One region of the Exiguobacterium sp. s11 genome, then DNA from elsewhere that is predicted to be linked to it. Evidence: riboswitches for the same ligand, from Rfam matches in the RefSeq annotation. Region 1 holds a riboswitch; each other region holds the start of a gene.

Region 1 (11,087 bases):
GGGCAAGGATATGGCGGGCTTCCGCTTCTGGAACGGCAATCCGGTCTCTAAACCAGTCGATTAACCGCGCGTCCTCTTCGAAATGGGCATGCTGGGACAGGAAACCGATCCGATTCGATGGTCCACGCGTGAGTGTGCCTGCGTCTGGTGATAATTCGTCAAGCAGCAGTGAGAGCAACGTCGATTTCCCGCTTCCATTCGTTCCGACGATCGCGATCCGATCCTGTGCCATGATCTCGAACGAAACGTTATCAAAAATGTGGCGGGTTCCGTAAGAAAACGAGAGTTCTTCAGCGCGAAAGACGACTTGGCTCGAGTGATCGGTAGAAGAAAAAGAGACGTCAGCGGTTTTGGCTTCGAGTTGTGGTCGTTTAATCCGTTCGATCCGCTCGAGTGCCCGTTCCATCGATTTTGCTTTACGGAATAATTTCTCACTCGGTGGAGATGCTTCGTTTGCCCATTGCCGGAGTCGACGAATCGCTTCCTTCATTTTCTTTATTTTTTTCTGTTGCTCTTGGTAGGCGTGGAACTGTTCCATCAAGCGACGTTCTCGTTCGACGACGAACGCGCTGTAGTTCCCTATATAGGCTGTCAGTTCACCGTCTTCGAGTTCAACGATCGAGGTGACGACGGCGTCTAAGAAGACCCGGTCGTGAGAGACGAGCAGGATGGTCCCTGTATAGTCCCGTAAGAACTGCTCCAGCCATTCCACGGCAGCTAAATCGAGATGGTTCGTCGGTTCATCAAGAATGAGTAGATTTGGCTCCATGAGTAACATGCGACCGAGACAAATCTTCGTCTGTTCACCACCGCTCAACTGGTGGAAAGGACGAGTGAGTAACGGACGAAGGTGTAACCCGTTCACCATGCGCTCGATCTTCGAGTCGAGTAGATAGCCATCCTTTTGTTCGAACGCATTCGTCGCTTCCGCATATCGTGCGAGTAACGCATCAAGATTCTCTGGTGCTGTCGCCATCATTTGCTCCAACTGTTGCATCCGAGAACGGATCGCGAGGATGTCTTCAAACGCTGTCCAAAGGACGTCGAGTCCGGTCATCGTCTCACTATATACAGGAAGTTGTTCTAAATAGCCGATCGTCAAACCGCTCTTTTGATAGATGACACCACCGTCCGGTTGCTCAAGGCGAGCAAGCAAGCGGAGTAATGTCGTTTTACCACTCCCGTTTCGTCCAATCAGACCGACACGGTCGTGTTCGTTTAAGAAGAGGGAAACATCCGTTAAAATTGTCTCGCCTCCGAATTGTTTGGTCAGGTGTTGAATGTCGCAAATCATCATAGTAAGTTGATCCTTTCGCGCGCATCAAAAAAAGGAGAGCGCAAACAGCACTCTCCCTATCGTGTGAAAGATGCGCTTTGCTGTATTTTTCAATCATGAAGTTCTAAAAAAGGGCAGACGGGTGCCTTAGAACGCCATTCCATGAAAAATCGCGCGCAACAGATACAATTGTTCCATCAACCAGTGTTTGCACGCGGCAAAGTCCATCTTTTCACACCACCTTTCGTTTCAGATACATCTAGTTTACTATTTTTTTGTCAGTTACGGAAGTCTGAATTATTTGAACACACCTGCGATTGAACTGAAGAAGTCACTGAGTCCATCGAATAGTTTAGCAAAAAACCCTTTCGTTTCTTCTGATGTTGCGAAGGCATGGATGTCTTGTCCCGCATTTTTGAGTCCACTTTCGATTTGTCCCCAGTTGATGTTCGCTTGCTCCATTTGATTGAATAGATTCGTCAACCGGTCCATTTGTGCGTCAGACAACTGGATATTGTTATTTTGAATGACTTGGACGATCAAGTTTTCGATCTCGACTTTGGTTTCCGGTTTTTGATTGGCGATCTCAGCCTTGATCTCATTCATCAAGTCAGCGACTTTATCCGTGCCGACCGTTTTTCCAACGTCTGATGTGACCAATAATTCTTGCTGTGCTAAATCCTTGCGTTCGTCACTTAACTTTATCCCGGTTTCAGCGGAAGTTTGATCGTACGCCTTCATTATTCCTGTCAGTGCCGATGTCCCGGTCACCTTGTAAGGGGAAGTAATCGTGATGTCGGCATCTTTGACACCCGCTGTGACGAGAGCGTTGAGATACATATCCTTCGTCACCCATGTGATGTTTTCCGTCGAGACGGAGAGTCCATCTCCTTTTTCCGTCAGTTCGATTTTAGCCGACGAATACATGTTGCCGCCTTTTTGCGACTGTGGGATGTTTTTCCCGAGATATTTTTCCTCGTCAGCAGAAGTGGCGATGATCGGTGTGATGCCTTCCGGTGCATTGAGACGTGAAAGCACCCATGCTTTATCTTTTGCGCCGAGCGACTCCCCGAGTGTGACGATCGTCTTATCGACGACTTGTTCGGCGGATGCGGCTGTTGGGAGTAATAAAGCAGAAGCGATAACGGCTGATGCCATGATTTTTGTTGGTGTATGCATAATGAAATCCTCCAATTGTAAGTAACAGAATGAATTATAGTATCAGGTACTAAATTTAGTGTACGGGAACGATGTCTGTTCGGAATCGGTCTGCAGATGGAGACGATATCCGTCTTCTGACACTCCATAGTATAGCGAAAAGGAGACAACTTGACTTCCGTTTTCAGCATGCTATAGTGAATTTGAATCGAATAATGACCACTAGGGGAGTCGGTAGACCGACTGAGACGAACGAAGACGTTCGGACCCTTTGAACCTGATTAAGTTCGTACTTACGGAGGGAAGTGGCGTCAAGTCTTGTTCTTCTTGCGCCATGCCCGTGTGTTTCGGGGTGGTGTTTTTTCGTTTCATAACTAAACGAGGAGGATGAGATCATGACGTTCACACAAGAAATCAAACAAGCGGCACAAGCGTATTGGGATAGTAGTTTTACGCACCCATTCGTACAAGGAATCGGGGAGGGGACGTTACCGCTCTCGAAATTTCGGCATTACGTCATGCAGGATGCCTATTACTTAAAACATTTTGCGAAGATTCAAGCGAAGGCAGCATCAAAAGCAGACGACTTCGCGACGATCGCGACACTTGCCGAACATGCGACTTCGACTTATGAGGCAGAGTTGAGCTTACATCAATCATTTTTTGAGCCGCTCGGTATTACGGCAGCAGACCTTGAAGCATTTGAACCGGCACCGACAGCATATGCGTATGTCTCGCACATGCATCATGCGAGTGAAGGAACGCTCGGTGAGACGATTGCTGCCATCTTGCCATGTTACTGGTTGTATTATGAAGTCGGACAGCAATTACTGACGTGTACTCCGGAAGAAAAAATCTATCAGCAATGGATCGACACGTATAGCTCGGAATGGTTTGAAAAGGTCGTCTTTGAACAGATTGCACGGCTTGATGCGCTGGCGGAGCAAGCGAGCCCGACGGAACGCGAGCGGATGAAACGTCATTTCGTGACGAGTTGTTACTATGAGTTACTCTTCTGGCACATGGGGTGGACGGAAGAGACATTTGCGTCAGTTTACGAAACGATTCCAGCACGAGCGGTATCTTCTTGAATCACTAGATGGTAGAATTAGGAATACCATTTAGTGAGAGTAGGGATTGGAATGGAAATCATCGTGATCGCACTTGTGATCAGTGCAGCATATGCTGTACAACGAATGCTTGGTAGAGTCAAAGTAAGATTTCTTGGATACATCATTCCGATATTAATCGTGTTATCCGGTATATCCGCTTCGACACGTAACTTTAAGGTAGCGTATAGCATGGGGAGCTACATTTCTGCTGTTCTTGTCATCGTCGTCTATGCACTACTGACTTATTGGTTATACCGCGTCTACCATCGTGCGAAAGAAGAAGCTGAATATCCGTATCAATCACTAAAAGACCGAGGCATCCTTTAAGGAGCTTCGGTCTTTTGGTGTATCACGTCATCATTTTTTCCAGTTTTTAAAGCCGTCACCGAATTCGAGATGCAGTTGATCGGTAAAGACACCGTTCTGAAAGACCGGCACATCAACCGGTAAAGTGCCTTGCGGTTTGAACGTTCCGAAGATCGCTCGGATACCTGCAGGCAGGTTCGGTCCCGCTGATTTTAGATTGCCTGCTTCGGAGTCTGGACCGTTTGGATCGCCTTTGAAGCCATAGACGAGGACGTGTGCCGGTGCGTCCGGTTGAACGGCGACATCGTATGGGTTACGGAGACTGAGCAGGACGGATGGTGTATCCGTTTGTTTCACATAGCGGAAGATCGAAGCCGGAATCGCTTGTTCTGGTGCAGTAGGTAGTAGTTTAGCACTCGTGTTGACGTTGGAACCGACGATGATGTAATCTGCTGCATCGAGTTGCGCCCGTAATGTCGGGTTTTGGTCGAGCGGTAGCGTAGTAGCCGAGTAATTCGCTGTCGTCACGTGCCAGTTCCGATTCTTCGGTAGGGAAGCGATCGTCTTTTTCATGCTGTCCGTTTGATCCGCCGCAGGAGCGATCACAAGAACGTTAGCATTCTTTTTCGGTTTGAATGGTAAGGTCCGCTGATCATTTTTCACGAGTGTAACCGCGGCTTCCGTCATCGCACGTTCTTTTGCTTTATGCTCGGGACTGCCGACGATTTGGTTCGATTGCGCGATTTTTTCAGCTAGGGATGTCGTGTCAGTCGTACCGTTCCAAATTCCGCGTTCTGCTTTCAGTGTCAGAATCCGCTCAACCGATTGATCGATCCGTTCCTCTGAGAGGCGACCATCTTTGACTGCTGCGATCACATCCTTGAAAATCCGGTCGAGTTTTGTGACATCCTGCTCGGAACGAAGGATCGTCGGCATGAGCGCGATATCGACACCGGCGTCAAACGTCTTTAAGACGGCTTCTGATTCCGTAAAGTTGTCGGCGATCGCCTGCATGTTCAATGCGTCTGTGATGACGATGCCATCGTAGCCAAGTTTTTCGCGCAGTACGCCCGTGATGACATCATCCGATAACGTCGCAGGTAAAGGGAAGGTACCATTTGTCGACGTGACGAGTTCAGGTTCGATTTGCGGCATCCCGATGTGTCCTGTCATGATCATATCGATGTCTTCAGCAATAGCTCGCTTGAACGGTACGAGCTCGACTTGTTCCAGCTCCTGCAGGGACCGGTCAACGACCGGTAATCCATAGTGGGAATCGGTCGCCGTATCGCCGTGACCCGGGAAGTGTTTGGCGGTCGCCGCGACACCTTCAGACTGAATTCCCTTCATTAGAGCGGAACCGAGTGTGCCGACGAGCGCCGGATCACTCGAGAACGAGCGGACACCAATGACAGGATTTCCAGGATTGCTGTTGACGTCGAGAACCGGACCAAAGTTGACATTGATGCCGAGCGCACGCAGTTCGGAACCGATGATATGACCGGCATCATTGGCATATGTACTACTGCGGGTCGCACCTAACGCCATATTGCCAGGTAAGTTCGTCCCTGTTCCGAGCCGAGTAACGATTCCGCCTTCTTGGTCGATCGTGACGAACAGCGGAATATCGTTGCTAGCGTCTTGTTTGACGACTTCTTGCAGATCATGAACGAGTTTCGTCGTCTGTTCGGTTTCGCTGACGTTCTCAGCAAACAAGATGACGCCGCCTAAATCATAGCGATCGATGATGTTCGCGACTTCTGGGGCAAGCGACGTATGATTGCTGCCATTCCACTGTCGGAAGTCCGGCATGATCATCTGCCCGATTTTTTGTTCGAGTGTCATCGTGTCGATTTTGTGACTGATCCGATCGGCTGAAGATCCTGCATCTGCCATGACAGGTAAACTACTTGAGACGAGTACTGCTGCGAGTCCGGCTGTTAACGTGAACTGTCCGATTTTTTTCATGATGTACGTCCTCCTTTAGTCAAACCGTGACTGGAATTCTTTTCAATACGGACAGTATAGCAAGGTGTTTGTTTTAAAACAATATTTTATTTGTAAACGATTTCAAATTGAAATAAATTTCAAATGTGTTTTTAGACAGACTGACTTGAATGAAAAAAAAGTGACTCCCCCTGAAGAGGAATCACTTTCAAGTAAAGTCGATCGATTGATCAGCTATAGCGTTCGACGATGCTTGTCAGCTGACGTTCGACGAACGATTGATCCTGCAGTTCACCATTGGACAGACGCAGTTTGATCATCGACTCATCCGCACCAGCCATTTCACTGAATAATGAACCGAGACTGTGCGCACGACGGTCGACTTGGACGATTAAATCAATCCCTGAGCTGTCTTGGAGCATGATGATTTCGATCTCATCCAGTTTATGAGCGTAGTGTGTATTGCGAGCTGAATACTCAAGCTCCTGAGCAATCGGTAAATCTTTCCGGAATCGTCCAGGTAATTTTTCCGTGTCGGCTTTTTTCAAACGGAAGCCAAGTGACTCCATTGCATCTAAGACTGTCGCTTGGTAGCGGTTTGCTTCGACGATGACAGCGTCACGGTCCGATGGATCGACGGCTTGAGCGATGTCGAGTCCCGTCTCGATCCACGATTTCGATTGACTGACGGAGAGTGGCGTATTCAGCGGTACGCGTAATGTAAAGGGAATCTCCCGCTCAACACCCGCTTCAATCGTGAACTTCGCTTCATTTAAGGCAAACCGGTCGAGCGTGAAGGTCGTAAACGTCGTACTATCATTGACTTCTTGTTTGTACTGCGTGTTGAATTCAAGATAAATTCGATCAATTTCTTGATCGACGTTTCCGCCTTTGATATGAACGACACCGTGAATTTGACCGCCTGGTTCGCAGCGGTCATCCGTCAAGCGTGTATCGACCGTTGCGGCACCGATTCCGATTTGTGAGAGAATTTTTTTGAACATGATGAATTCCTCCTTTTGATTACGTACGAATGATGAAGCGTGTAAACTTGTCGAACAGGTACGAATTTGCTACAGTTTCGAAAGAACATCAGAAAAGGACGGGACGACTAGTGGAACTACATGAATTAAAAGCGAGTCTTGCCTCGCAAATCACGCAAGGAACACTGATCCATGCAACGATAAGTAATCCGCGTCAAAAATCAAATGATCTCCGACGAATCAAGGTAAAACCGATTCTATTAAGAGATACGGTGATGATGCAGGTAGAGTTTCAATTTGAACGCGTTATGAAGCATGAAAATATTTTAATTGACGATTTCGTCGGACGACTCGATGACTGGTTCACGGAATTTCGTCAATTCTTATTCCGTTTTGAAGAAGAAGAATGGCAATTCCAGCTCTCGAAAAAGATGAAAGTCGCGATCAAGACATCCAAAAAGGAGCCGATGAAAGCTCTCTTGTCGCATGACCGGAAAAAAACCTATCTATTAGAAGACGGTGTGCCGGTTCCGTTTCTGATTCGCTTAGGCGTCATGACGGAAGCGGGTCAAGTCAAAAAACAGAAGTACGATAAGTTTAAACAAATCAATCGCTTTCTTGAATTCGTTGAGGATAGCATTGCTGCCTTGCCTAAAGGAAAAAAACTCCGGATCTTGGACTTCGGATGCGGGAAGTCGTATTTGACGTTCGCTCTCTATCATTATCTAAAAGTCGTCAAAGGATTCGACCTCGAAGTGACAGGTCTTGATTTAAAGAAAGAAGTCATCGAAGAATGTACGCAAATTGCGCGTGATCTGGATTATACCGATCTGACATTCCGCGTCGGGGACGTTCATGATTACACAGGGGAGACGGAAGTCGACCTGATGGTGACACTTCACGCTTGTGATGTCGCGACGGACGTCGCACTCGCACGAGCTGTCGACTGGAATGCATCAGTCATCCTGAGCGTACCGTGCTGTCAAAAGGAATTGAACCGTCAACTGGACTGTTCGCCACTCGATGTCATGCTCCAGCACGGACTGATCAAAGAAAAATTCGCATCACTGGCGACAGATTCGATTCGTGCTGAGTTGCTAACACTGGTCGGATATGAAGCGCAACTTCTCGAATTCATTGATCTCGAGCACACACCGAAGAACATCTTGATTCGAGCATACAAACAAAACAAGCGACCAACGGAAGAGAAAATCGATCGTTACATCGCGTTCCGTGATTTGTTGCATGCCCGACCATTTTTAGAAACTGAATTAAGCGGCAGACTTGGACAGATTTCACCGAAACTCGTACAATAAGAAGGAGAACGAATCAAAGGAGGCAATACGATGGATTTCCAAATGTATTTTGAAGATGTCGTCCAAACAGCCCGCAAAGAAGCGCAAGCTGCTGGATTTGAAGAATTAACGACGCCAGAGAGCGTGGATGAAGCAATGAAACGCGAAGGGCTAACACTTGTCCTTGTCAATTCGGTGTGTGGATGTGCTGGCGGGATCGCCCGTCCTGCTGCAGCGTACGTTAATCGGAAAGAGGGTATCAAGCCCGATCATTTCGTCACGGTATTCGCTGGACAAGATCGCGAAGCGACAGACCGTGCGCGTGAATACTTCGAAGGTTACCCACCTTCATCTCCATCATTTGCATTAATGCAAGATGGAAACATCCTCTCGATGGTCGAGCGCTTCGACATCGAATCGTTCACGGCGGAAGAGGTCGTCGAGAAACTTGAATCATTGATTGAAATCTACGCATAAGCAAAGAAGGCTCCTGATAAAGGAGTCTTTTTTTGCGTATTCATGAGATTAAAATAATAAATTTTAAAATTGAAAGCGTTTGCAAAATTGTATAAAAAGTCATTTATGCATGATTTATGAATAGAAACTCAAAAAATTTTATATATTTATGCTTTACAGTGAATAAATATTCGTATATCCTAAAAGCAATAGAACAGGTCAGGCTTTTCGGTATTGAATTGGACATACACATAAGTCATACTATTGTTAAAGTTCTGACAATTGAGCGTTGGAAGGGGAAAACTCGAATGAAAAAATTATTAGCAACGGCAATGGCAGGCATTCTGGCAGTCACGATGGCAGCATGTGGCGCGTCGGAAGAATCAACAGGTGGATCAAGCAAAAGCGATAAAGTATTGACGATGGGAACGTCAGCGGATTACTTCCCATTTGAATACATCGATACGAAAAAAGGAGAGGACATCGTCGGGTTCGACGTTGCGATCGCCAAGGAAGTCACGAAAAATCTCGGGTATGACTTAAAAATCGAAGACATGGAATTTGGTAGCTTACTTGGTGCGCTTAGCTCAGGTCGTGTCGATTTCGTCATGGCGGGCATGACACCGACAGAAGAGCGTAAGAAAAACGCTGACTTCACGGACATCTACTTCGAATCAAAAAACTTAGTCATGACGAAGGATAAAGCCATCAGTTCGGAAGACGAACTCAAAGGCAAAAAAATCGGTGTCCAGCTTGGTTCGATCCAAGAGGGACTCGCAAAAGATCGCTTTAAAGACAGCGAAGCGGTTCCTTTAAATAAAATTCCAGAAATCATTCAAGAATTGAATACAGGTCGGATTGATGCCCTCATCATCGAGGATGCAGTTGCCGTCAAATACATGGATCAAGACGCATCGCTGAAAACGTATCAGATTAAAGAAGATGGTCCAGCTGGATCAGCGATCGCCTTCAAAAAAGGCGACAAGATGCGTGACGATTTCAACAAAGAGTTGAAGAAGATGATCGACAGTGGTGAAATCGATAAATTGGCAGAAGAATGGTTCCAAAAAGAAGCGAAATAAGTCAAGTGCATGGGGGTGGGGGTAACCTCATCCCTTTTGTGCGACGTTAGGAGATTGATTATGATAGACTTTACAAAGATTCAAGATTCAATTCCATATATTCTTGAGGGGATTCCGGTCCTGTTCCAAGTCGTCATCGTGGCAGCCATTGCCGGGATGCTGATCGGAATCGTCGTCGCGGCACTGAAAATCACGAAGAGCCGTTTCATCCGTTTCATTGGTCATACGTATACGGCGATTTTCCGGGGAACCCCACTGATCTTGCAACTGGCGATCGTCCACTTCGGATTACCACAGTTGACAGGGTATGTCACGACAGGATACCAATCGGCAATCATCGCCTTCTCCTTGAACTCCGGAGCGTACATCTCGGAAATCATTCGGGCTGGGATTCAAGCCGTTGATCGTGGGCAGTGGGAAGCTGCAGATGCGCTTGGTATTTCGTATTTCAAACAACTCCGTTCGATCATTTTGCCGCAAGCCTTTAAAAATATCCTTCCAGCGATCATGAACGAATTGATCACGTTGACGAAGGAATCGGCACTCGTCTCGACGGTCGGTGTTCTCGATGTCATGCGTCGTGCACAAATCGTTGGAGGAGAAAAGGCGATTTATTTCGAACCGTTGTTGTTTGCCGGATTCGTATATTTTGTTCTCGTCATGGGATTGAGCTTGATAGGCCAACAAGTCGAAAAAGCTATGAGAAAGAGTGGGTAATCAGATGGAACCTATGATCCAAGTCACCGATTTGCATAAGCAATTCGGAAAATTAGAAGTATTAAAAGGTATCTCGACGACAGTTACACGCGGTGAAGTCGTCGCTGTCATTGGACCGTCGGGATCCGGTAAATCAACATTTCTACGTTGTATCAACTTACTTGAACAACCAACGAGTGGAACGATCATCGTCGATGGTTTTGAACTGACGAAACCAAAAGCGAACATCTCGAAAGCACGTCAGAACATCGGAATGGTGTTCCAACAATTTAACTTGTTCCCACATAAGTCTGTTCTTGATAACTTGACGTACGCACCGATCAACGTCCTTGGTATCTCAAAAGACGAGGCAGTCAAGCGGGCAGAGACATTGCTTGAACGTGTCGGTCTAGCTGAAAAACGCGATAATTACCCGAACCAGTTGTCAGGTGGACAAAAACAACGGGTCGCAATCGCACGCGCTCTTGCGATGGAACCGAACGTCATGTTGTTTGATGAACCGACGTCAGCGCTTGACCCAGAGATGGTCAACGAAGTACTGGACGTCATGAAGCAATTGGCGGAAAGCGGAATGACGATGGTCATCGTCACTCACGAGATGGGCTTTGCCAAAGAAGTCGCGGATCGCGTCTTGTTCCTCGATGAGGGGATTCTGATGGAAGAAGGTTCGCCGGTCGAACTCTTCGACAATCCGAAGACGGACCGGGCGAAAAAATTCCTCGAAAAAGTTTTATGAGCACGGCACGCTAACTCTG
Region 2 (11,087 bases), on a different contig from region 1:
TGAAGTGATCGATGCCGGATATGACGTCGTCGGTGTCGTCTCACAACCCGATAAGCCGGTCGGACGAAAACGGGAAGTCAAACCGACACCAGTGAAACTCGTCGCGATGGAGCACGATATTCCTGTGTTGCAACCGAAACGGATTCGCGAGGATTATCAAGATGTTCTCGATTTAAAACCAGATCTCATCATCACGGCAGCTTACGGTCAGATCGTACCGACGGTGATTTTGGAAGCACCACGTTTTGGGGCGATCAATGTCCATGCGTCACTCTTACCGAAATATCGTGGCGGTGCACCGATTCATCAAGCAATCATCGATGGTGAAAAAGAGACAGGCGTGACAATCATGTACATGGTCGATCGATTGGATGCCGGTGATATGTTGTCAAAAATCATCGTTCCGATTGAAGAGAACGATACAGTTGGAACTATGTTTGAAAAATTAGCGGACGCAGGAGCGCGTCTGTTGCTTGAGACGTTACCGCGTTTGTTCGCAGGTGAATTGACACCGGAAGCACAAGTCGAGGCAGAAGCGACGTTTGCACCGAATATCTCACGTGAACGTGAACGGCTTGATTTTACGTTACCGGGTGAGACACTCTATGATCAAATCCGAGGAATGAATCCTTTCCCAAGTACGTACACGATGCTTGGTGATGATCGATTGAAAGTCTTTTTCGCGACGAAAGTCAAAGGAACGGGACGACCAGGTGAAATCATTGCTTTAGAAGCGGATGGTCCCGTCATCGCGACAGGTTCGGAAACAGCGTTGAAGCTGATCGACTTACAGCCGTCCGGAAAAAAACGGATGGATGGTGCCACGTTCATGCGCGGGATCGGTCAATCGCTTGAACTCGGACAACAAGTAGGTGAGAACGCATGAACGTACGTGACGCAGCAGTAGCGACACTAATGAAAATTGGTCAAGGTGGTGCCTTCTCGACAATCACAGTTCACCAGATGCTTGAAAAGCGTGCTATCTCAGCAACGGATGTCGGCTTGTTCACAGAACTCGTCTACGGGACGCTCAGTCGTGAATTGACACTGGATTATATTTTGGAGCCGTATCTAGCGAAACAGAAAAAACTTGATCCGTTCATGCGTCCATTATTACGGATGAGTGTGTATCAATTGTTTTATCTTGATCGTGTACCGGATCATGCCGTCATCCATGAAGCTGTCGAGATTGCTAAAAAACGTGGGAAAATCCACGTCTCGAAAGTCGTCAACGGAGTGCTCCGGAATGTATTACGGGCGGGAATGCCCCATTTCGCTGAGATTGAGCCTGTTGCAAAACGAATCAGCATCGAAACGAGTCATCCGCAGTGGCTCGTCGAACGCTGGATTGAACTGTTTGGTCCGGAAGAAACGCTTCAAATCTGTCAATTGAATAACACACCTGCACCGGTCACGGTTCGCATCAATCGGACGAAGACGACGCGAGAGGAAGCGATCGAGCTTCTACTCGACCAAGGTGTGACGGCAAAACCATCTACGGTCGCGCCAGATGGTCTCGAAATCGAACGAGGAAGCGTTCAAAAAACGGATCTGATTGACCGTGGGTATCTTTCTCTGCAGGATGAGAGCTCAATGCTCGTCGCCCGTGCACTTGGTGCAGAAGCATCTGATCATGTTCTCGACAGCTGTGCCGCACCTGGTGGGAAAGCGATGCACATTGCTGAAGGTTTGACGACGGGAACACTACAGGCACTTGATCTTCATCCACATAAGATTAAATTGATTGAACAGCAAGCGACACGATTAGGTCTTACGACTGTTCAAGCAGAAGCGTTAGATGCTCGTAAAGCAGGAGACCGCTTTGAAGTAGAATCGTTTGATCGGATTCTTGTCGACGCACCTTGTTCAGGACTCGGTGTCATTCGAAGAAAACCAGATATCAAATGGACGAAACGCCCGGAACAACTCGAGCAACTCCCGAAAATTCAACGAGATATTCTGACATCTGTCTTACCACTCGTTAAAAAGGGTGGAACCTTCGTCTATTCGACTTGTACGATTGATCCGACCGAGAACGAGGATCAGACAGCGTTCATTCTCGATCAAGGATTTGAATTTGATACATCCTTTGCGGCACGGATGCCGGAATCCGTGCGACATCTGATTGGGGATCGAGCAGAACTCAAGTTGTTACCGACGACAGTCGGAACGGACGGCTTCTATATTGCCGCGTTTAAAAAACGAGAAGATTGACACGAACGGAGGACTGTCATGGAGTTAGCTCACCTTTCGACTACTGGGAAAGTCAGGACTAAAAATGAGGATACGGTATTACTCGTCGGGAACGCTGAACGTGGTCTTGCCGTCGTTGCGGACGGTATGGGAGGTCATGCTGCTGGCGATATCGCAAGTGCAATTGTTCGCGAGGTATTTGAAGCATCCTTTTCACTTATGCCAAATCGTCCGATGGAATTGTCTGAATGGATAGAACAACGTGTAGCCGAGGCAAATGCCCGGATTCTTCAGTTTTCAAAAGACGAGCAACTTGCCATCGTCGGAACGACCATTGCCTGCGTATGCTGGGTCGAGGAGTTGCTCGTCATCGGTCATGTTGGGGATAGCAGAGTCTATGCCCTTGAAGGTAAGGCGTTAAAACAATTGACGGATGATCATTCTTACGTCAACATGTTACGACAAATGGGGGAACTTTCGGATGAGGAAGTCGAAAATCATCCACGTAAGAATGTCATCACACGGTCGGTCGGCTCGAACGAAACAGTCGAAGTCGACATTCAAGTCAGAGATGCTCCAGACTATGACCTCGTCCTCGTCTGTAGTGACGGGTTGACCGATGAAGTGCCAGATGATGTCATCGAACAGATCATCTTACAGGATGAGCCGCTTGATGAGATCGTTGGACGATTGGTGAAAGAAGCGAATGCTCGAGGAGGCGCGGATAACATTACGATTGCCGCCATCCGGTTCAAAGAAAGAAAGAGGGTCTGAATATGCGATACGGAGATCAATTAAATGACCGCTACCGCATAGAACGGCTAGTTGGAAGTGGCGGGATGGCGAATGTCTATCAAGCCTATGATGAGATTTTAAAGCGTCATGTTGCCATTAAGATTTTACGGACTGAATTTTCGCATGACGAACAGTTCATTCGTCGATTCGAACGTGAAGCGCATGCTGCTACCAGCTTGAATCATCCAAACATCGTTGCCGTCTATGATGTAGGCGAAGAAGATGCCATCTATTACATCGTCATGGAGTATATCGATGGTATGACATTAAAAACATTTTGTGAAAATCAAGCATTACCTGTGCCGCAGGCCGTCGATATCATCGCTCAAATTTGTGATGCGATTGATCACGCCCATGCACACCGGATCATCCATCGCGATATCAAACCGCAAAACATGTTGATTCGAGAAGATGGTACCGTCAAAGTAACGGATTTCGGAATCGCTGTGGCGATGTCGAATGCGACGCTGACGCATACGATGTCCGTTCTTGGGTCCGTCCATTACTTTTCACCGGAACAAGCAAAAGGTAAATTTGCGGATGAGAAGTCGGATATCTATTCGCTTGGTGCTGTCTTATACGAACTCGTCACAGGACAAGTCCCGTTCGAAGGTGATTCACCGGTTGCGATCGCTTTAAAGCATCTGCAAGATACACCGCGTCGCCCATCCGTCTTGAATCCGAAAGTGCCGCAAGCACTCGAGAACTGTATCATGCAGGCGCTTGCAAAAGCACCGCATGACCGTCAACAGTCCGTCGCAGCGTTTAAGGCAGATATGGTGACGGCGTTGTCTGACGAACGGGCAAATGAAAGCATCCGTGGCGCAGAAGAGGATGAGATGGAAAAGACAATGGTTTTATCACCTGTCCAAGTGCCAGAAGAATCAAAAGCGGAACTAGAATCACCCGCCGTCGCAACTGTTCAACCGAAAACACCGGAAAAGAAAAAGAAAAAACGCTGGTGGATCATCCTCTTGTTACTCCTTTTACTGGGTGGGGCGGCTACGACGTTCGCGATGTGGCCGGATCCAACGGTCACCGTACCATCTGTCGTCAAGACGGATGGAGACGATGCGGAAACGAAGCTTGAGAAACTTGGATTTGTCGTCGAGACAACGGAACGGAGTAGCGATACGGTCGAAGAAGGCGATGTCATCAGTCAAACGCCTCGTGAAAAAGCACAGGTCAAGAAGGGCTCGACAGTCAATTTGGTCGTTTCTACTGGTAGTGCTCCGGTTGAGGTACCGGATGTGACGGATGAAGCTGAAAAAGAAGCAATTGCAACGCTAAAAGAAGCAGGATTCGCAAAAGTCGGAGTCGAGCGAGAGAAGTCGGATGAGATCGATCGAGGAAATGTGATTCGACAGTCAATTTCTGCTGGAACGGAGGTCATTGCGAAAGAACAAACGATTACGATTACTGTATCTGAGGGGACGTCTTCTTTCGAGTTGAAGGATTTGACGAATTTATCGAGTGATGAAGCAAAAGCTTATCTCGATAAAGTAGGATTAGACGGAACGTTCGAACAAGAATTTTCTAGCGATGTCAAACTCGATCAAGTCATCCGTCAGTTCCCGCAAGCTGGCGCACAAGTCGAGCCGAACGACTCCGTGACGGTCTTCATCTCTAAAGGTGAGGAAGAAAAAACAGTGACGGCGACGTTCCCTGAAAAGGTCGTCTATGATGCTGTTAGTGAAGATGAAGAAGAGGCTCCGCCGAAACAAGTCATCCGAATCGAGACGGAAGACGCGAAAGGGAAGCGGACCGTCATCGAGGAATCAATTGATCAAGATGAGACATTCGACGTGCCATTAACGATTGATCCGGGTGAAGAAGGCAAAATTACGATCTATAAAGACGATACGGTGTATCGTTCAAAAACCATCACGTACAATCAAGCAAAAGACGCACAATGAATGTGATAAAAAAGGAGTGCATAGGATGACGGAACAACGCATCGAAGAGAATCGAGAAGGAACGATCATACGCCTGCAGGGCGGCTTTTATGATGTCATGACACCAGAAGGAGAAGTTCGTTCACGAGCAAGAGGAAATTTCCGAAAACGCGGCATCAGTCCAGTCGTCGGAGATGAAGTCGTGCTTCATATCGAAAGTGAGACGGGATATATTCTCGAAGTGAAGGAGCGGGACAACTTTTTAGTACGCCCGCCTGTCGCGAATATCGATCAAGCGTTGCTTGTCGTCTCGGCGGCAGAACCTGATTTTTCAGCGCATCTACTCGACCGATTTCTCGTCTTGATCGAAGCGAAGGAAATCCAACCCGTCATCCTGTTAACGAAGATGGATTTACTTGACGAAGTCAAAGGACCGGCTGTCCGAGAGGCGATTGCCGCTTACCGGAAGATTGGGTATACGGTCATCGAGACATCAAGTGAGACGTTGACGGGTGTTGAGCAAGTCCGTCCGTTACTTGCTGGAAAAACGAGCGTTCTCGCCGGACAATCCGGTGTCGGGAAAAGTTCATTGCTCAATGCACTGGAGCCCTCTCTTGATTTAGAAACAAGTGCGATCTCGAAATCACTCGGACGCGGACGTCATACGACGCGCCATGTCACATTAATGCCGCTTGCCGAAGGATTGATTGCCGATACGCCAGGTTTCTCGAACCTCGATTTTCCGTATGATATGGAAATCGAGGATGTACGGTGGAGTTTTCCTGAGTTCGTCGCTGTACAAGATGATTGTAAATACCGAGGTTGCTTGCATTTGAATGAACCCGGTTGTGCCGTCAAGGAAGCCGTCGAAGCCCAAGAAATCATGTCCTCTCGTTATGAGAACTATGGTATGTTTATAGACGAAATCAAGAATCGAGCCCGGAGGTATTGAAGATGATTAAAATTGCACCATCGATCTTATCAGCAGATTTTGCGAATCTTGAGCGTGATGTCAAAGCAGTCGAAGCAGCAGGCGCGGACTATATCCATTTTGATGTCATGGACGGTCAGTTCGTACCGAACATCTCATTTGGATTACCTGTGCTTAGCAGCTTACGTCAAAAGACGGATATGATTCTCGATGTCCATTTGATGATTGACCAGCCAGAACGTTTCGTTGAAGATTTCGTCAAGGCAGGAGCTGACATCGTGACGTTCCACGTCGAAGCGACGAATCATGTCCATCGTGTCTTGCAACAAATCAAAGCAGCGGGCGCAAAGGCAGGAGTCGTCTTGAATCCCCATACGCCATTATCAACGATTGAACACGTCCTTGAGGATGTCGATATGGTTTTATTGATGACGGTCAATCCGGGCTTCGGTGGACAAGCCTTCATCGAGCGTGTCATGCCGAAACTCGCAGCACTTGCGCAAATGAAAGCAGATCGTGGTCTGACATTTGAAATCGAGATTGACGGTGGCGTCAATCCGGAAACGGCAAAGCTTTGCATCGATAACGGTGCGAACGTTCTCGTCGCAGGATCAGCAATCTACAATGCACCAGATTATGCGGAAGCGATCACTAGCATTCGTCAAGGGGCTGCCGTATAATAAGAACGAGAAAACGAAATATGATGACCGCAAGGGGTGTCGCTTGAAAAGCGGCTGAGAGGAGTCTTTTAGACTTTAACCCTTCGAACCTGTTCCGTTCAAACGGACGTAGGGATGTGGCGCACGCAGGCAGTACGGCGTTCGTCGTACTGCCTTTTTGCGTCCTCTCGTACAATGAAGGAGGAAAAATAGCATGAAACGGTTACAAATGATGATGGAAATCGCCATCTTCGCCAGTCTCGGAGTCGTCTTTGATTTACTGATTCCATTCAAAATGCCACAAGGAGGCTCAATCAGCTTAGCGATGTTACCGATCTTCGTCATGGCATTTCGCCACGGTGTCGTTGGAGGGGTTGTTACGGGAGCGCTTGTCGGTACGATTCAATTGATGTTCGCTCCACAAGTCTTGACGATCGTTCAACCGATGCTTGACTATACGATTGCGTATGGTGTCGTCGGATTAAGTGGTCTGTTCGCGCGTCAAGTCAGACTAGCCGCGCGCAATGGACAAAAGAAAAGCTTGATGGCGTTCGTTCTCCTGGCGACGTTATTAGGCGCAGGACTCCGTTATATCTGTCATGTCATCAGTGGAATCGTCTTTTTTGCCGAGTATGCCGAAGGTCCAGTCGTACCGTATTCATTGATTTATAACGCGACATACATGGTACCGTCTTACGTTCTTTGTGGTGTCGTTGCGGGTCTTTTATTCACGACTGCGCCACGCTTACTCCGTTATTCGGCACGAGGCGTCTGAGATGCGGGCGATTCTCGTCTGTGCCGGTCCGCGAGAAGAAGCGCCGGATTTACGGACGTTTTGTCAGCCAGGTGATTTTATCGTCGGTGTCGACGGTGGTGTTCAGACGATTGAATCGTTTGGGCTGACATGCGACCTGACGATTGGTGATTTTGATTCGCTTGGTTATGTACCAGAAGGGGCAATCGTTCATCCGGCCGAGAAAGATGAAACGGATCTCGAACTGGCACTTCGTACAGTCTCAGAGAAGAAACAGTTTGAGGATACCTTCATTATCGGGGCGACAGGTGGGCGGCTCGACATGACCGTCCAAAATGTATATTTATTGAAGCGATACCCAGAGGCACGACTCGTGACGAAACGAGAAGAGGTACGATACTTGGCTGAGGGAACGTATGCAGTCGAAGCAGGGAGCTATCATTATCTTTCGTTCATTCCACTCGTACCATCGACTTTAAGCTTATCCGGAGTCAAATATCCACTTGATGCACATCCAGTACCGGTCGGAGGTTCCTTGACCGTCAGTAATGAATGGTGTGCGTCAGAAGCGAAGGTAGAGCTCCATCAAGGAGAACTATTGATGATGCGGACGCTTAAGGAATAGCACAATCATAGGAAAGAGGCCGTGGATGATTCCGCGGCCTCTTTCTTATGAGATCATTCTTCGAGTTGAGAGGGAGCGACACGGATGTCGCTTTGTGCTGCTAGATGTTTTCCTTTGACGAAGAGATGATAGCTTCCCCACATAACGAGGAAGAATGGAACACCGATGTATAGGGCAATCCGTTGGTCCGCTTGAAACGCAAGACTAACGAGGACGACGACGTTTAACGTCAACGAAATCAGTGGTAACACCGGATAAAGCGGTGTCTTGAATTTCAATTCGGATAGATCATGTCCGTTTCGCAAGAACTGCCGACGAAATGCGAGTTGAGAAGCAGAGATCGAAATCCAACCGACTTGAGCACCGAGCCCGGCTAAGGACAAGAGCCAGATAAAGACGGTATCCTCTGCGAAAAAGGCTGTTAGAAGCGATAACATCGCAAACATCATCGTAAAGAGTAAGGCACGCATCGGCACACCTCTTGCATTGACGTACGATAATTTCTTTGAAATCATGCCTTCTTGCGACATCGCCCATAACATTCGCGTTGCAGCGTAAAGTCCCGAGTTTCCGACAGATAATAGTGCTGTCAAGACGACGATATTCATCAAATCAGCAGCATACGGGATGCCGATCGCATCAAAGACCATGATAAATGGACTGCTGACCCCTTCAGCCGTCTCATACGGAATTAATGCCCCAACGATCGTAATTGATAAGACAAAGAAGATGAACGTGCGCCAGACTGTATTCCGAATCGCTTTTGGAATCGATTTTTCAGGCGTGTCGGACTCCCCAGCCGCGACACCGATCAATTCCGTTCCCTGAAAAGCGAAGTTGACGGCAATCATCGTCGTCAAGACACCAAGAATCCCGTTTGGAAACCAACCATTTGCTGTGAAGTTCGCAAATAACGAGGTTGGGCGATCTGCTTCCATTGGTAACCAGCCGAACCAAGCAGCACCACCTAGAATGATGAAGAAAAGGATCGCGAGGACCTTCAAACTTGAGAACCAGAATTCGGCTTCACCGAATGCTTTGGCTGAGACGGCATTCAGACCGAACAGTAAGACCGTAAAGACGGTACACCAAACGACGACGGGTACGTTCGGGAACCAACGATCCATCAAACTACCAGCTGCCGTAATTTCGAGTGCCACCGTCACGGCCCAGCCGAGCCAATAAATCCAACCGACGGCAAAGCCGATTCCTGGTCCAATGAAGCGGGTCGTATAGGTCTGAAATGACCCCGAGACCGGCAGATAGACCGCTAATTCCCCTAGACATAACATCGTCAGATACATGATGGTCCCACCCACGATGTAACTGAGGACGGCCCCGAAAGGTCCTGCTTGTGAAATCGTTAACCCTGACCCTAGAAATAAGCCTGTTCCGATGATCCCGCCGAGTGAGATCATGAACAGGTGTCGACTCGTCATCTCTCGTTTGAGTTGCATGATGACTTCCCCCAATTCTTACAAAATAAAGTACGTTCCTATTGTAAGCGTTTTCAATAAAGGCGACAATTAGTTTATGAGAAAAATAAATGAGGGTATAAAAAAACCGGAAGGGAAGATTCCCATCCGGTGGTTGCGCCTTATACGCGTTCGACTTTACCTGATTTAAGAGCTCGAGCTGAAACCCAAACCTTTTTCGGCTTACCGTCGACGAGGATACGTACTTTTTGTACGTTGACTCCCCAAGTACGTTTTGTTTTGTTCAATGCGTGTGAACGGTTGTTACCCGACTTTGGCGATTTCCCAGTAACGTAGCATTTACGTGCCATGCGTTCCGCCTCCTTTTATGTTGTTTTGCGTTCGTCCTAATAGACACTTTGCTATCTTAGCATGGTGTCAGGGCGGTTGCAACATAAAAAAAGTAGCTGACAAGAAAAAAACTTGACAGACAACCTCGAAATTTAAAATAATGGATGAGGATGATGGTAAAAGTTCATTTGACCGCTACTATTTTTCACTTATTCATTGTATAGTCAGTACGGCGACTTTTCAATAGTAGGTCCTTATAGTAGAATTATGAGAAGAATACAATATTCAAAGGGGGCTACTCAGGTGGCGATCGAGATGAAAACGACCTATGGAAAGATTGATGTAGATAATGATGTCGTCGCGCAACTTGCGGGCGGCGCAGCAATGGAATGTTTTGGTGTCGTTGGTATGGCATCCCAGTCTCAAATCAAGGATGGTCTTGCAGAACTCTTAAAACGCGAGAACTTTGCACGCGGTGTCATCGTTCGACAGGCTTCAGAGCAGGTCCATATCGATATGCATATCATCGTAAGTTATGGAACGAAAATCTCAGAGGTGGCGAATAACGTACAGAGTCGCGTGAAATACACGCTCAGTCAGGCACTAGGTCTTGACGTGACATCTGTGAACATCTTTGTCCAAGGAGTCCGCTTGACGAATGTCTAAGGCGGGAATAGAGGAGGAAACTTTAGTGAGTGTAGATCGTTTAACAGGAGCGCAGTTAGTCAAGATGATTCAAAATGGCGCGGCGAATCTCTATCAAAACGCAGATTTCGTCGATTCATTGAACGTCTTCCCTGTGCCAGATGGTGATACGGGAACGAACATGAATTTGACGATGACTTCAGGTGCAAAAGAAGCAGGTAAATCAACTTCGGATTCTGTATCGGAAGTCGCGAACGTCTTCGCACGTGGATTATTGATGGGAGCACGCGGAAACTCTGGCGTCATCTTAAGCCAACTGTTCCGTGGATTCTCGAAATCAATCGAAGGTAAGACAACGATTGATACGAAGGAATTCGCAGATGCGTTGCAAAAAGGTGTCGATACAGCATACAAAGCAGTCATGAAACCGGTTGAAGGAACAATTTTGACGGTTGCCCGTGAAACAGCGGTCGCTGCTATCGCACAATCTGAGACGACGACGGATTTCTTAGAGTTGATGCGTCAACTCGTCGAAGCTTCGAAAGTATCGCTCGACGGAACACCAGAACTTCTTCCGGTATTAAAAGAAGTCGGCGTCGTTGACTCTGGTGGTCAAGGTCTCGTTTGTATCTATGAAGGATTCCTCGCAACACTCGAAGGAAAAGAACTCGACAAACCGCATGCGCCTGTCATGGAAGCACTCGTCGAAGCAGAGCATCATAAAACGGCTCAAAGCTTCATGTCGACAGAAGAAATCCATTACGGTTACTGTACGGAAATCATGGTTCGTTTCCAAGATGACAAGCTTGCGAATGCACCGTTCA
Region 3 (11,087 bases), 240 kb from region 1:
TGATTACGACAGAACGGAATGTCCCGAGTAAGATTACACGTGATCCACAAGTAGTTCAAAAAGTACGTGCCGAGATGCTGGAAGAAGCCGTCTCTGAATTCATCGATGCCGTCAAGGCAATTCAAATCCCACTTGATGAGGTCGTCTCGAAGGTCGAGACGGTGTATCAGGAAACGGAACGGAGGAAGATCGATGCTTGAAGTCCATGGCTTACAAAAGAAATACGGAAAAAAACCGGTTCTTCAAGGAGTCTCGTTCTCGGTTCCGATGGATCAACTGACGTGCCTGATCGGTTTGAACGGTGAAGGGAAATCGACGATCCTGAAGGCAATCGCAGGTCTCGTCCCAGTCAACGCGGGAACAGTTCTCGTCGATGGCGAGGTCAATCGAAACAAGATCGCCTTCGTTCCGGATATCCAGACGATGCCCGGCTACATGACGGTCGGTGATGCGCTGACGTATATGGCGGATTATTACTCCGACTGGAACCAGGCGACAGCGGATGAACTGATGCGGATCTTCCAGCTGTTATCGACAGATAAGATCACGGACTTATCAAAAGGGAACCAGGCGAAGGTCAGCTTGATTCTTGGTTTTGCGCTCGATCGTCCGTACTTACTACTCGACGAACCATTCGCTGGGATCGATCTGTTTACGAAAGAACAGATTGCCGGACTATTCTCGAGTCATTTCATGGAAGGGCGCGGTATCCTGATGACGACACACGAAATTCAGGAAATCGAGCATTTGATCGACCGAGTCGTCTTCTTGCAGGACGGTCGAATCATCGATGAACATGAGACGGAAGAGATGCGAGAACTGTACGGGAAATCGGTTCAGGACCGGATGCGGGAGGTCTATCAGCGATGAAACAATACATACAATTGACGAACGAAGAGATTAAGCGGAGTTTTAAGCTTTATGTGATCGTTGTTATAGCAATGATAGCGATTGAATTAACATCAATCGTTGCGCAAGTCATGTATCACGCACGGAAAGTCGAGAATTTCATGGAACTTAATCGAGTATCTGTCGCAGAAGCACTGAAACAAATCGATACTCTCGGGTACTCTGAGGCGTCCTCTTTCTTTAGTTATATAATTTTGATTGGAATGGCGATTGTTGTCATCTATGCGATTCAAATTTGGTATCGAGATTGGTTAGGAGAAACAAAGTATATTTATCGTTTATTGATGCTTCCAGGAAATCGGGCAAGCATTTTCTTCTCAAAATTGACGACAGTCTTTTTAATCATCGTAAGTTTTATTGGCATTCAGTGGTGTGTATTGAAATCAGGTTTTTATCTGTTTGATTGGTTGATTCAGCCGGAATATCAAAATCAAAGTGACTTAAGTCCAGTCCGAAACGTGATGAACGATTTTTATACGATGAATCTGATCGACTTAGGGATCATTCTCGCCATTTCACTATTCATTGTCAGTTTTATTTTCTTGTTGGTTTTGATCGAACGTTCATTCCGTAAAGGAAAAGCCATTATCAGAATTGGACTTGAAATTTTTGTTCCTGTTGCTTTAACGATTGGTATATTAGCGCTTTTAGATGAGACGCGTTACTTACTGGAGACACAGGCGATGTTTCTTCTGATTGGGTTAAGTCTCTGTTACTTCGTGTACATGATCTGGAAAAGTCTTCGATTACTGCAACGAAAAATTACGGTGTAAGGAGTATACTATGCGAACCTATAAATATATATTGTGTTTGGGAGTCATTTGTATTTTGACACTTGGAGTCTACGTCGTGTACTCTTCTTCAACAGATGAGCCCACATTTACGGTCCAAACGTTACAGGGAACTTCAGATGATCCGTTGGTGAAACAACTTCAATTCGAATTCAATGATCCTGAAAGTTATAAAACAGATTACGAAGTTACGTTAAAAGGAGAAGTTGAAAAAAAGCGAACGAATTATTTGTCTGAGTTCGCTAGAGATTACTCCGATGTGACGGATGCCCCGCGTAGTTTCCGGCATTTCATGAACCAAATCGAATTATCACGATATGAGCAAGGCAAAGAGGTATTTGGATTACACGTCAATGAAGATGGATCATGGGATCTACAATCATGGAAACGTGGAACCGAAAAGGTGCAGACTTATTCTTTACCGAAACCGGCAAAGACAAAAGGGATCTACTATCGACCGTTTCAACAAACGAAGCAAAAATTATATGTCCAACGTATTGGCGATGTTGTACAAAAACCAGGTACAAATCATATCTATGTGATTGATTTAAAGAAAAAAACAGTCCAATTAATGGACTTACCATTTCAATTAACAGAAGAGGATGAGGTACTTGCCATCTATCAGAATCGTGTCTTATACCGAAAGATGACTAATGATGCTAAGACAAGAGTTTATCTGAGAGACAATTCAACAACGACACGATTAAAGTTGTTTGAAGTTGAAGACATGTGGGATACACGTGTGATAGATGAAGGTGCCGTCGTAGGGATGACAGAGAACATGACCGAAACGAAAATCAAATGGTCGACGTTTGACTTACGAACGAAGCAATTCACGCAGCATCGTTATGATTTACCTAAACGAGATTTAAACGAAGTACAGCGCTTTGCTTCAACTACTCTTGATAATGGTTTAATCTATGCTCTCATTGAGACGAAAAAAATTGGCACATCTATCCTTGTTTTAGATGCACAGACTGAAGAAGTTCGATATGAGGGAACAATTAAATATGACATGCCTAAGAGTGACCTTCAACTCAACGGGATGACAATTAACTAAACTACGAAAAAAGTAAAATATTTGAAACTTCCTGTTTTCTTCCAACGTATAAAGACTATACAAAGGGGGAACTCACATGCAATTCTTGATTTTTGTCGTATTCGCAGGTGCTATGTATTGGTTCTACTACAATTTCTTACTTGGGTACCGTAAGAAAAACATCACGATGACGTTCGACGATCGGTTTTATTCACTCGACGAACATGTCGCAGCAATCGAACAAAAGCTCGCGACGGGCGGTCATTCGGCACGTTATCTCGGTGACCGTCGTTTTGAAGTTGATGGTAAACCTTATCTGTTCCTCGAGCGGACAGTCTCAGTCGGCGGGGTTCCGACACAACAGACGATTCTCGAGCAACAAAAAAAATAACTCTCCCCGTGCGGGAGAGTTTTATTTCGTTAGACCGGAATCCGGTCTAGGGGATGCGGTTGCTGCGACGAGCGATACCAGCGGATGATCCAGTAATCGATACCGATTTTATAAGCAAAGCGTCCTGCAGCCAGTAAGGCGATTGATGCTGCTAAGAATACTGGATTCAACGCAATCGTCCCAGCGAGTAAGTAATTGAGATTCATGATGCTTCCGACGACCAGTGCAGGAACCGTCAACAGACTAAGAATCAACAGGATCCCGACGACGAGTTCCGCGAACGGAATCAAGGCGTTGATCAGCCCGACGTTCGGTAAGGCGAGTTGCTCAATCCACGTCGCGTACCAGGAACTGACGAGTGCGTCTTCGCCCGTTGACTTCGCGAGCGCTCCTTCGAGAAACGGTTTTGCATCAAAGCCATTAATGTACTTACCGATTCCAGCGATGAACCACTGGATTCCGAGCCAGAGTCGGATGATTGTCAACAGACCGAGACCGATGATGTGTAATGCTTTCACTTTCAGACACTCCTCTACTACAACATAGTCCCCATCATACTGAAAAATCATCAGCGAGATGGGGACTATCATCATAACGTCATCGAACCGTCATCGACCTGTTACAAAAAAGGACAAGGTAACGGTTTCATGAGCGTTGATCGAGGCGATGACTGATTGCAGTTAATAAAGCAGCAACGAGCGCGACCAGTCCACCGACGAGTGCCGTGTTCATCATCGGACCGTTCGCATAGACGATGCCACCGAGTGCCGAACCAAAAGCAATCCCGACGTTACTCGCAACCGGCATCAATGAAGCGGCGAGTCCTTTTGCTTCTGGATTGAACTTTTCAGCGAGGTCAATCAAATAGATTTGTGTCGAAGTCGTCAGTAGAATCGACATCAACGACATCAAGGCGATGTTGAACAGACCAAGCGGAAGGGATGCTGTCGTGAAGTATAATGCAGCAAGAACGACTGCTTGCACGACGAAGACGAACCGTAAGCGTCCCATCGGATTTTTGCTAGCAATCTTGCCGGCAAGGATGTTACTAAAGATTGAGACGACGCCGTAAGCGAGCAAGATCGGACTGATCCACGTTTTCGCAATCCCGAGTTCTGTTTGCAGAATCGGCACGAGATATGTGTAGACGACGTAAGTTGCCCCGAATCCAAACGACGGAATAAAGAAGGCGATCAGGATCCGTGGGTTGGCGAGCAATCCAAGCTGTTCCTTAATAGAACCAGAACCCGTCGATTGCTGGACCGGAACGATCTTCCATACTGCGAGGAACGCAATCATTCCCATGACTGTCGTTAGCCAGAACGTGGCTTCAAAGCCAGCATGTTGCCCGATGAACGTTCCAATGGGGACACCGAGAACGTTCGCGAGTGTAAAACCACCGAAAATGAACGAGACGGCGACACCGCGTTTTGCGACAGGCACACCGTCACTTGCGACGACCATCGCGAGTGAGATCAAGACGCCGGTCAGGATCGCTGTCAGAATGCGGGTTGCGAGCAACACTTCGTAACTTGGAGCAAAACTACTGGCAAGGTTCAGTAAGACCCAGGCGAGTAAGAGACGTAGGATCAGGCGACGACGTTCCAGGTGACCGGTCAGCGACATGACGATCGGCGTACCGATCGCAAAGGAGATGGCAAATGCCGAGACGAGCGTACCGGCTGTTGCGATCGTGATATCAAGGGCTGAGGAGATTTCAGCGAGGATCCCGACGATGACGAATTCGCTTGTTCCGAGTACGAACGTCAGGAGCGACAACGTGGCGATCAAGAGCCAATCGCGTCGACTTAAACGAGTAGTAGGTGACATGGATGATTCCTCAATTCTAGCGCTTGCGCGCGAAACTATGAGTAACAGGATAGCATGAAACGATTTCGCCGGGTATCGCAAAGCGAGATTTCGGGAAAAGAACCATTATTCAAAATAGCGTGTGAATTTCCAGGCGTACTGTTTTTTGCGTATACTACAGAAGAAGACTACTTATAAAGGAGTGGAAACGATGCAAGCGACAGTGACATGGAACAAACAGATGGGGTTTAGTGGACAGACGGAATCAGGGCATCACCTGGCGATGGATGCAGCACCCGAAAACGGGGGTGAAAACCAAGCACCGCGACCAACTGAACTACTGCTACATGCCGTTGCCGGCTGTACCGGAATTGATATCGTTTCGATCTTAGAGAAGATGCGCTTGACGATCACCCATTTCGAAATGGATATCGAAGGAGAACGGGCAGAGGACCATCCGCGGCGTTTTACGTCGATCTCGATTCATTACCGGCTCGAAGGTGATCTCCCGGAAGATAAGGTCCGTCGCGCCATCTCGTTATCAAAGGATAAATATTGTTCGGTCTCGCAATCCCTGAACGCTGAGATTTCCGTCTATTATTCGATCAATGGTGTGCGGAGCGAGGATCCTTTGTGAAGAAAGTAGTGCTGATCGGTTGCCTGTTGCTTGCAGGGTGTGCGCAGGAGACGACGGAACCAACGAAATCATCACAACCGGAAGCGAAACAACCGACAGAAGAAAAGAAACCGAAGCCTGAGCCGACGAAGGAAGAACGACAACAAGCACAACTAAAGCAACAATTGGCAGCGATGTCGACGTCAGAAAAAATCGATCAACTGCTCTTTATCGGAGTCGCCGGCACGGAACTTTCAGCAGCTGACCGGAAATTGTTACAGACGCATGCAATTGGCGGGGTCTTATTGCTCGGCGGAAACATTACGTCGGAAGAGCAACTCTTGACGTTCACGCGTGCGATTCAAGAGACGAACCAAAAAACGTATGCCTTCGTCGGGATTGATGAAGAAGGTGGACGCGTCAGCCGGGTACCGGATCAACGATTACGGTTACCGACGAGTCAACGGATAGCGCAAGGAGCAGATGAAGTGAAAATGGAAGACGTCGGACGTACGCTCGGTCATTTGTCACAATTTTATGGTTTCAACATGGACTTCGCGCCGGTCCTTGACGTCAACAGTAATCCGAACAATCCGATCATCGGCGACCGTGCGTTAAGTGCTGATCCGAATACCGTCGCGACGCTTGGTACGGCCCTGATGCACGGGATGCAGGAGACGGGAACGATTCCGGTCGTCAAACATTTTCCCGGTCACGGCAATACGAGTGTCGATTCCCATGTCGGGCTACCGAAAGTGACGGCATCAAAGGAAGAATTGAAGCGGACGGAGCTGTTACCTTTCCAAGAAGCGATTCAAGAGGGCGCCGAGATGGTGATGGTCGCCCATATTCTCTATCCCGCGTATGACGATACGAATCCGTCCTCGCTCTCAAAGCCGATCTTGACTGACCTCTTGCGTCAACAACTCGGATTCAACGGTGTCATCATCACGGATGATCTCGTCATGGGGGCGATCACGAAACAATATGGTCTCGCAGAAGCGGCACGTCAGTCGCTCGTCAATGGAGCTGATATGGCGATGTTTTCAGAGGCAGGTGCTTACGCAAAAGTTCATGCTGAAGTGATGCAAGCCGTCAAAGACAAAACGCTGACGCCGGAGATGCTCGATGCTAAAGTAATGCGCATCCTGAAGCTAAAGCAGACGTATGCCGACAGCCAAGAGCAACAGCGACCGACGAAATCGGAGCTGATTCAGCAAGTGGAAGCGCTCAACTAGGACTAGCGAAGCAAAGCGACTCATGCTAGACTAATGGGGCAAGCCAATTAAACACGAAAAGACACTAGGGGAGTCTCCCAGCAGACTGAGACGGAAGTATCCGGACCCTTTGAACCTGATCTAGTTCGTACTAGCGGAGGGAAGTGGCTCGAAACCTTAGATATCCTTAGCGCTTCAGCGCATTTTCGGACCACTCCCTTCAACATCGGGAGTGGTCCTTTTTCGTATGGAAAGGAAGAACATGATGCGTCTACATCTGATTTCGACGGGATCCATCCATCCGCTTGATGAAATAAAGACTTTTCAATCGCTTCAACCTTATACGGATCAGCTACATCTACGTGAACCGAACTTGTCAGCAGCAGAATTACTTGATCTGATTGAAGCACTCCTTGGGCATGGTTATTCGCCTGATCAGTTAACGGTTCATGACCGGGTCGATGTCGCCCATGTCGCCGGCATCGGTGTGCAGTTGACGCGCCGGTCCTTGCGTGTCCGTGATGTGCGACGTCATTTTCCGGACCTCGTCATCGGGAAATCCGTTCATTCACTGGCAGAGGCACTGGCAGCAGAAGCGGAAGGAGCCGACCGACTGCTGTACGGTCATATATATCCGACAGCGTCGAAGCCGGACGTGCCACCACGAGGGATCGACGCATTAAAGCAAGTCGTCACCTTCACGACGAAACCAGTCATTGCGATCGGTGGGATTACACCAGAATGCATGCCTGAAATCGCAGCGACCGGTGCAACCGGAATCGCTGTCTTATCGGGTATTCTCGGTCAATCGGATCCACTCGCCGCCATCAGGCGTTACCAGGGGGTTCGCGTATGACGGATCACATCATCATCGGCGGCGGAGTCATCGGGTTGACGCTTGCTTACGGTCTCGCCTGTCAGAATGAATCCGTCGTCGTCTTAGAACGTGGAACATGCGGACGAGGAACGAGCCGCGCAGCTGCCGGGATGCTTGCGACGGACATCGAGCTGAGAGCAGAATTGCATGCACTTGCCGCGCGAAGTCGTCGTCTGTATCCACTGCTTGCACGTCGACTCGAGCGAGAAACAGGCATCGATTGTGGATACCGGGAACAACCGTTTTTGTTAAAACGTAAAGGACGCGAGCATCTGTTTCCAGCTGTCGGTCAAATCGATCCACGACGACTGACGACTGCATTGATGTATGCCTTACACGCACGTGGCATATCGATTGAAGAACAGGTAGATGTCACACGCATCGAAGAGAACGATGACTTCATTAGGATCGAATCGAATGCGGGAATCTGGACCGGACGAACGGTGACGGTCGCTGCCGGACGCGGGTCGCAAGCCTTGCTCGATACAGCTGGTATTTCGATCGCGACATATGGGGTCAAAGGAGAATGTCTCGCAGTCTGTCTCGCGGGTCAGCCGTTACGCTCGATCCTGTTTGACGACGCTGTCTACCTTGTGCCAAAAGCAGACGGACGAATTTTGATCGGTGCGACCGAACTGCCGCACGACGAGACGGTCGGTGTCAGTGTCGCTGGGATCATGTCACTGCTTCAAGCAGCAGAACGACTGTATCCACCGATTCGTGACGGGGTCATCGAAGAAGTCTGGTCCGGTGTACGACCGCAAACGGTGTCCGGCTTGCCATATATCGGAGTCACCGATTCATCCCGTCGGATCTTCCTAGCGACAGGGCATCATCGGCATGGCATATTACTCGCACCAGCGACAGCGGAAGTCTTGGTAAATACATTACGCTTGATTCAGAAGGAGGAAGTCCGATGAACATTACGATTAACGGCAATGACCACACGATCGAACAGATTAAAACGATTGAGGACATGCTCACGCAACTCGGCTTAGGGGAAAAGCTCGTCATCGTCGAACAGAATCGACAAATCATTGATCGTACGGTGTACGGTCAGACGGTCGTTCGGGACAATGACACATTTGAAATCGTTCATTTCGTAGGAGGAGGATAAACATGCTGAAAATTGGAGAAAAGACATTTGAATCACGATTATTACTCGGAACAGGGAAATATACGGATGCTACGGTACAGCAGAAAGCGATCGATGCGTCCGCTTCACAAATCTTGACGTTCGCCGTCCGTCGGCTCGACATCTTTGACAAACAACAAGCGAATTTTTTGGAGTCGCTTGATTTAGCGAAGTACGATTTACTGCCGAACACGGCCGGTGCGAAGACGGCGGAGGAAGCTGTTCGGCTTGCGAAGCTTGCGCGGGCATCCGGTATGTGCGACATGGTTAAGGTCGAAGTGATCGGTTGCGATAAGACGTTACTACCGGACCCGATCGAGACGTTGCGGGCTTCTGAAGAATTACTTAAAGAAGGCTTCATCGTCTTACCGTATACGTCGGACGACGTCGTCCTTGCACGACGACTCGAAGAACTCGGTTGTCACGCCATCATGCCGGCGGCGTCACCGATCGGCTCCGGACAAGGTATTCTCAATCCGCTCCATTTGCAATTCATCATCGAGCAGACGACGGTCCCGGTCATCGTCGACGCCGGGATCGGTTCACCGACCGACGTCGCCTATGCGATGGAACTGGGTGCGGATGGTGTCTTATTGAACTCAGCTGTCGCTCATGCCCAAGATCCGGTCAAGATGGCGCGTGCGTTGCGACTAGCTGTCGAAGCAGGGCGCCTCGGTTACGAAGCGGGACGTATCGAGAAGAAACAATATGCGGTCGCGAGTAGTCCAACGAGTGGATTGATTCGATGAACCGTTACTCACGGCAAACTCGATTTCAACCGATCGGGGAAGCGGGACAAGCACGCTTGGCATCAGCGAAGGTACTGATCATCGGCATGGGAGCGCTCGGAACGGCGTCGGCAGAGCAACTCGCCCGCGCCGGTGTCGGTGTCGTTCGAATCGTCGACCGCGATTATGTCGAGTGGAGTAATCTACAACGACAACAGCTTTATACCGAGGACGATGCGCGTCACATCGTACCAAAAGCGATTGCCGCAAAAGCACGGCTTGAAGCGATTAATTCGACAGTGACGATCGAAGCGCATGTAGTAGACGTCGACCGGGCAGCGCTGACGTGGCTTCTCGATGATATCGATTTGATCATCGACGCAACGGACAATTTCGATATTCGCTTGATAATGAACGACATGGCGTTGATGCGTTCGATTCCGTGGATTTATGGTGGCTGCGTTGGCAGTTATGGGATCACGTTCACCGTCCGTCCCGGAGAGACGCCGTGTCTGCATTGTCTGCTCGATCAATTACCGCGTGATCAGGAGACGTGTGATACGGCGGGAATCATCGGACCAGCTGTACAGATGGTTGCTTCCTTGCAGGTGACAGAAGCATTGAAGTGGTTGAGCGGAAAGACGGACGCCATGCGGACGCGCTTGCTTGCGTTTGATGTCTGGTCGAATACGTTTCAACAAATTAACGTCCAGTCACTGAAGCAAATGGAGTGCCCGTCGTGCGGCATCGAACCGTCCTATCCTTACTTATCGGATCAAACGGTTCATTTCACGGCACTGTGCGGTCGGGATGCCGTTCAAATCCGGGGAGACGGACAGCGGGATCTGGAACAGTTGAAACAACGTCTCCAGCCGGTCGCTGCGATTTCCGCCCATAATCCATATTTGCTGGCGTTTACGACGGACGAACATCGGATGGTCGCTTTCCGAGATGGACGTGTTCTGATTCATGGCGAGGCGGATCTCGTTAAAGCGAAGCGGCTCTATCATGCCTATTTCGGCTAACGTTCACAAAACATTAAAAACTAATTTTAAATATATATGTTTTAAATGTTTGAAAAACAGGTAAATAAGACTTCAGACGTAAATCGGTCTACAAGTTTTGAACGTGAAGAGGAGTGATTCAGATGAAACAAGAATTCGATCCAATCAAGGATCAAGCACAGACGGAAGACGCCCAAGCAGTTGTTCAGCAAGCCAACTGGAATCCGGATCGGTACCGGACGAACTTGAACCCATTCTATCTGTCACCTTGTAGTGTCGAACGTAGAGAAGACGTGCATCAGGATGCATCGAAAATTCTCGAAGTCGAGACGTCGTCGCCCCTCCAACAACTTTTTGAACACAATCAAGCAACGCATAAATCAGAACAATCGGGCAAAAAATTCAAGACAGGCATCGTTGTCGGTGTCGGTGCGATCATCGGCGGATCGGTTTCTGTGATTCGTTCCGTTCAACGCTTTAGAAAACAACGGACGAAATAACACATTCGTCGCAAGAGTGAAAAAAGCAGGAGGCATTCGCCTTCTGCTTTTTTGTATATCCCCTCAATCTA

Evidence for each region. Region 1 has a riboswitch for thiamine pyrophosphate ahead of tenA (thiaminase II). Riboswitches for the same ligand answer to the same signal wherever they lie in the genome.
Region 2: linked by a shared signal. The riboswitch ahead of thiT (energy-coupled thiamine transporter ThiT) and the one ahead of tenA (thiaminase II) in region 1 are both predicted to bind thiamine pyrophosphate.
Region 3: linked by a shared signal. The riboswitch ahead of KNQ12_RS10300 (thiamine phosphate synthase) and the one ahead of tenA (thiaminase II) in region 1 are both predicted to bind thiamine pyrophosphate.

Annotation. Positions count from the first base shown of each region.
Region 1 is NZ_JACSNF010000002.1:278,766-289,852, forward strand. It holds gene abc-f (ribosomal protection-like ABC-F family protein) at 1-1,294, opposite strand, end outside; gene KNQ12_RS09070 (DUF1002 domain-containing protein) at 1,574-2,455, opposite strand; TPP riboswitch at 2,649-2,755, shown strand; gene tenA (thiaminase II) at 2,830-3,525, shown strand; gene KNQ12_RS09080 (hypothetical protein) at 3,577-3,873, shown strand; gene KNQ12_RS09085 (glycoside hydrolase family 3 protein) at 3,904-5,820, opposite strand; gene KNQ12_RS09090 (sporulation protein) at 6,030-6,803, opposite strand; gene KNQ12_RS09095 (class I SAM-dependent methyltransferase) at 6,914-8,098, shown strand; gene KNQ12_RS09100 (BrxA/BrxB family bacilliredoxin) at 8,129-8,554, shown strand; gene KNQ12_RS09105 (transporter substrate-binding domain-containing protein) at 8,842-9,615, shown strand; gene KNQ12_RS09110 (amino acid ABC transporter permease) at 9,673-10,332, shown strand; gene KNQ12_RS09115 (amino acid ABC transporter ATP-binding protein) at 10,346-11,068, shown strand.
Region 2 is NZ_JACSNF010000001.1:578,487-589,573, reverse strand. It holds gene fmt (methionyl-tRNA formyltransferase) at 1-886, shown strand, start outside; gene rsmB (16S rRNA (cytosine(967)-C(5))-methyltransferase RsmB) at 883-2,214, shown strand; gene KNQ12_RS03370 (Stp1/IreP family PP2C-type Ser/Thr phosphatase) at 2,233-2,967, shown strand; gene pknB (Stk1 family PASTA domain-containing Ser/Thr kinase) at 2,970-4,904, shown strand; gene rsgA (ribosome small subunit-dependent GTPase A) at 4,930-5,835, shown strand; gene rpe (ribulose-phosphate 3-epimerase) at 5,838-6,494, shown strand; TPP riboswitch at 6,517-6,626, shown strand; gene thiT (energy-coupled thiamine transporter ThiT) at 6,688-7,248, shown strand; gene KNQ12_RS03345 (thiamine diphosphokinase) at 7,250-7,852, shown strand; gene KNQ12_RS03340 (amino acid permease) at 7,906-9,309, opposite strand; gene rpmB (50S ribosomal protein L28) at 9,450-9,638, opposite strand; gene KNQ12_RS03330 (Asp23/Gls24 family envelope stress response protein) at 9,922-10,284, shown strand; gene KNQ12_RS03325 (DAK2 domain-containing protein) at 10,310-11,087, shown strand, end outside.
Region 3 is NZ_JACSNF010000002.1:514,903-525,989, forward strand. It holds gene KNQ12_RS10255 (GntR family transcriptional regulator) at 1-200, shown strand, start outside; gene KNQ12_RS10260 (ATP-binding cassette domain-containing protein) at 193-870, shown strand; gene KNQ12_RS10265 (hypothetical protein) at 867-1,682, shown strand; gene KNQ12_RS10270 (hypothetical protein) at 1,831-2,760, shown strand; gene KNQ12_RS10275 (hypothetical protein) at 2,837-3,130, shown strand; gene KNQ12_RS10280 (DoxX family membrane protein) at 3,160-3,648, opposite strand; gene KNQ12_RS10285 (MFS transporter) at 3,776-4,960, opposite strand; gene KNQ12_RS10290 (OsmC family protein) at 5,151-5,576, shown strand; gene nagZ (beta-N-acetylhexosaminidase) at 5,573-6,793, shown strand; TPP riboswitch at 6,850-6,952, shown strand; gene KNQ12_RS10300 (thiamine phosphate synthase) at 7,035-7,628, shown strand; gene KNQ12_RS10305 (FAD-dependent oxidoreductase) at 7,625-8,569, shown strand; gene thiS (sulfur carrier protein ThiS) at 8,566-8,766, shown strand; gene KNQ12_RS10315 (thiazole synthase) at 8,769-9,533, shown strand; gene KNQ12_RS10320 (ThiF family adenylyltransferase) at 9,530-10,537, shown strand; gene KNQ12_RS10325 (hypothetical protein) at 10,660-11,016, shown strand.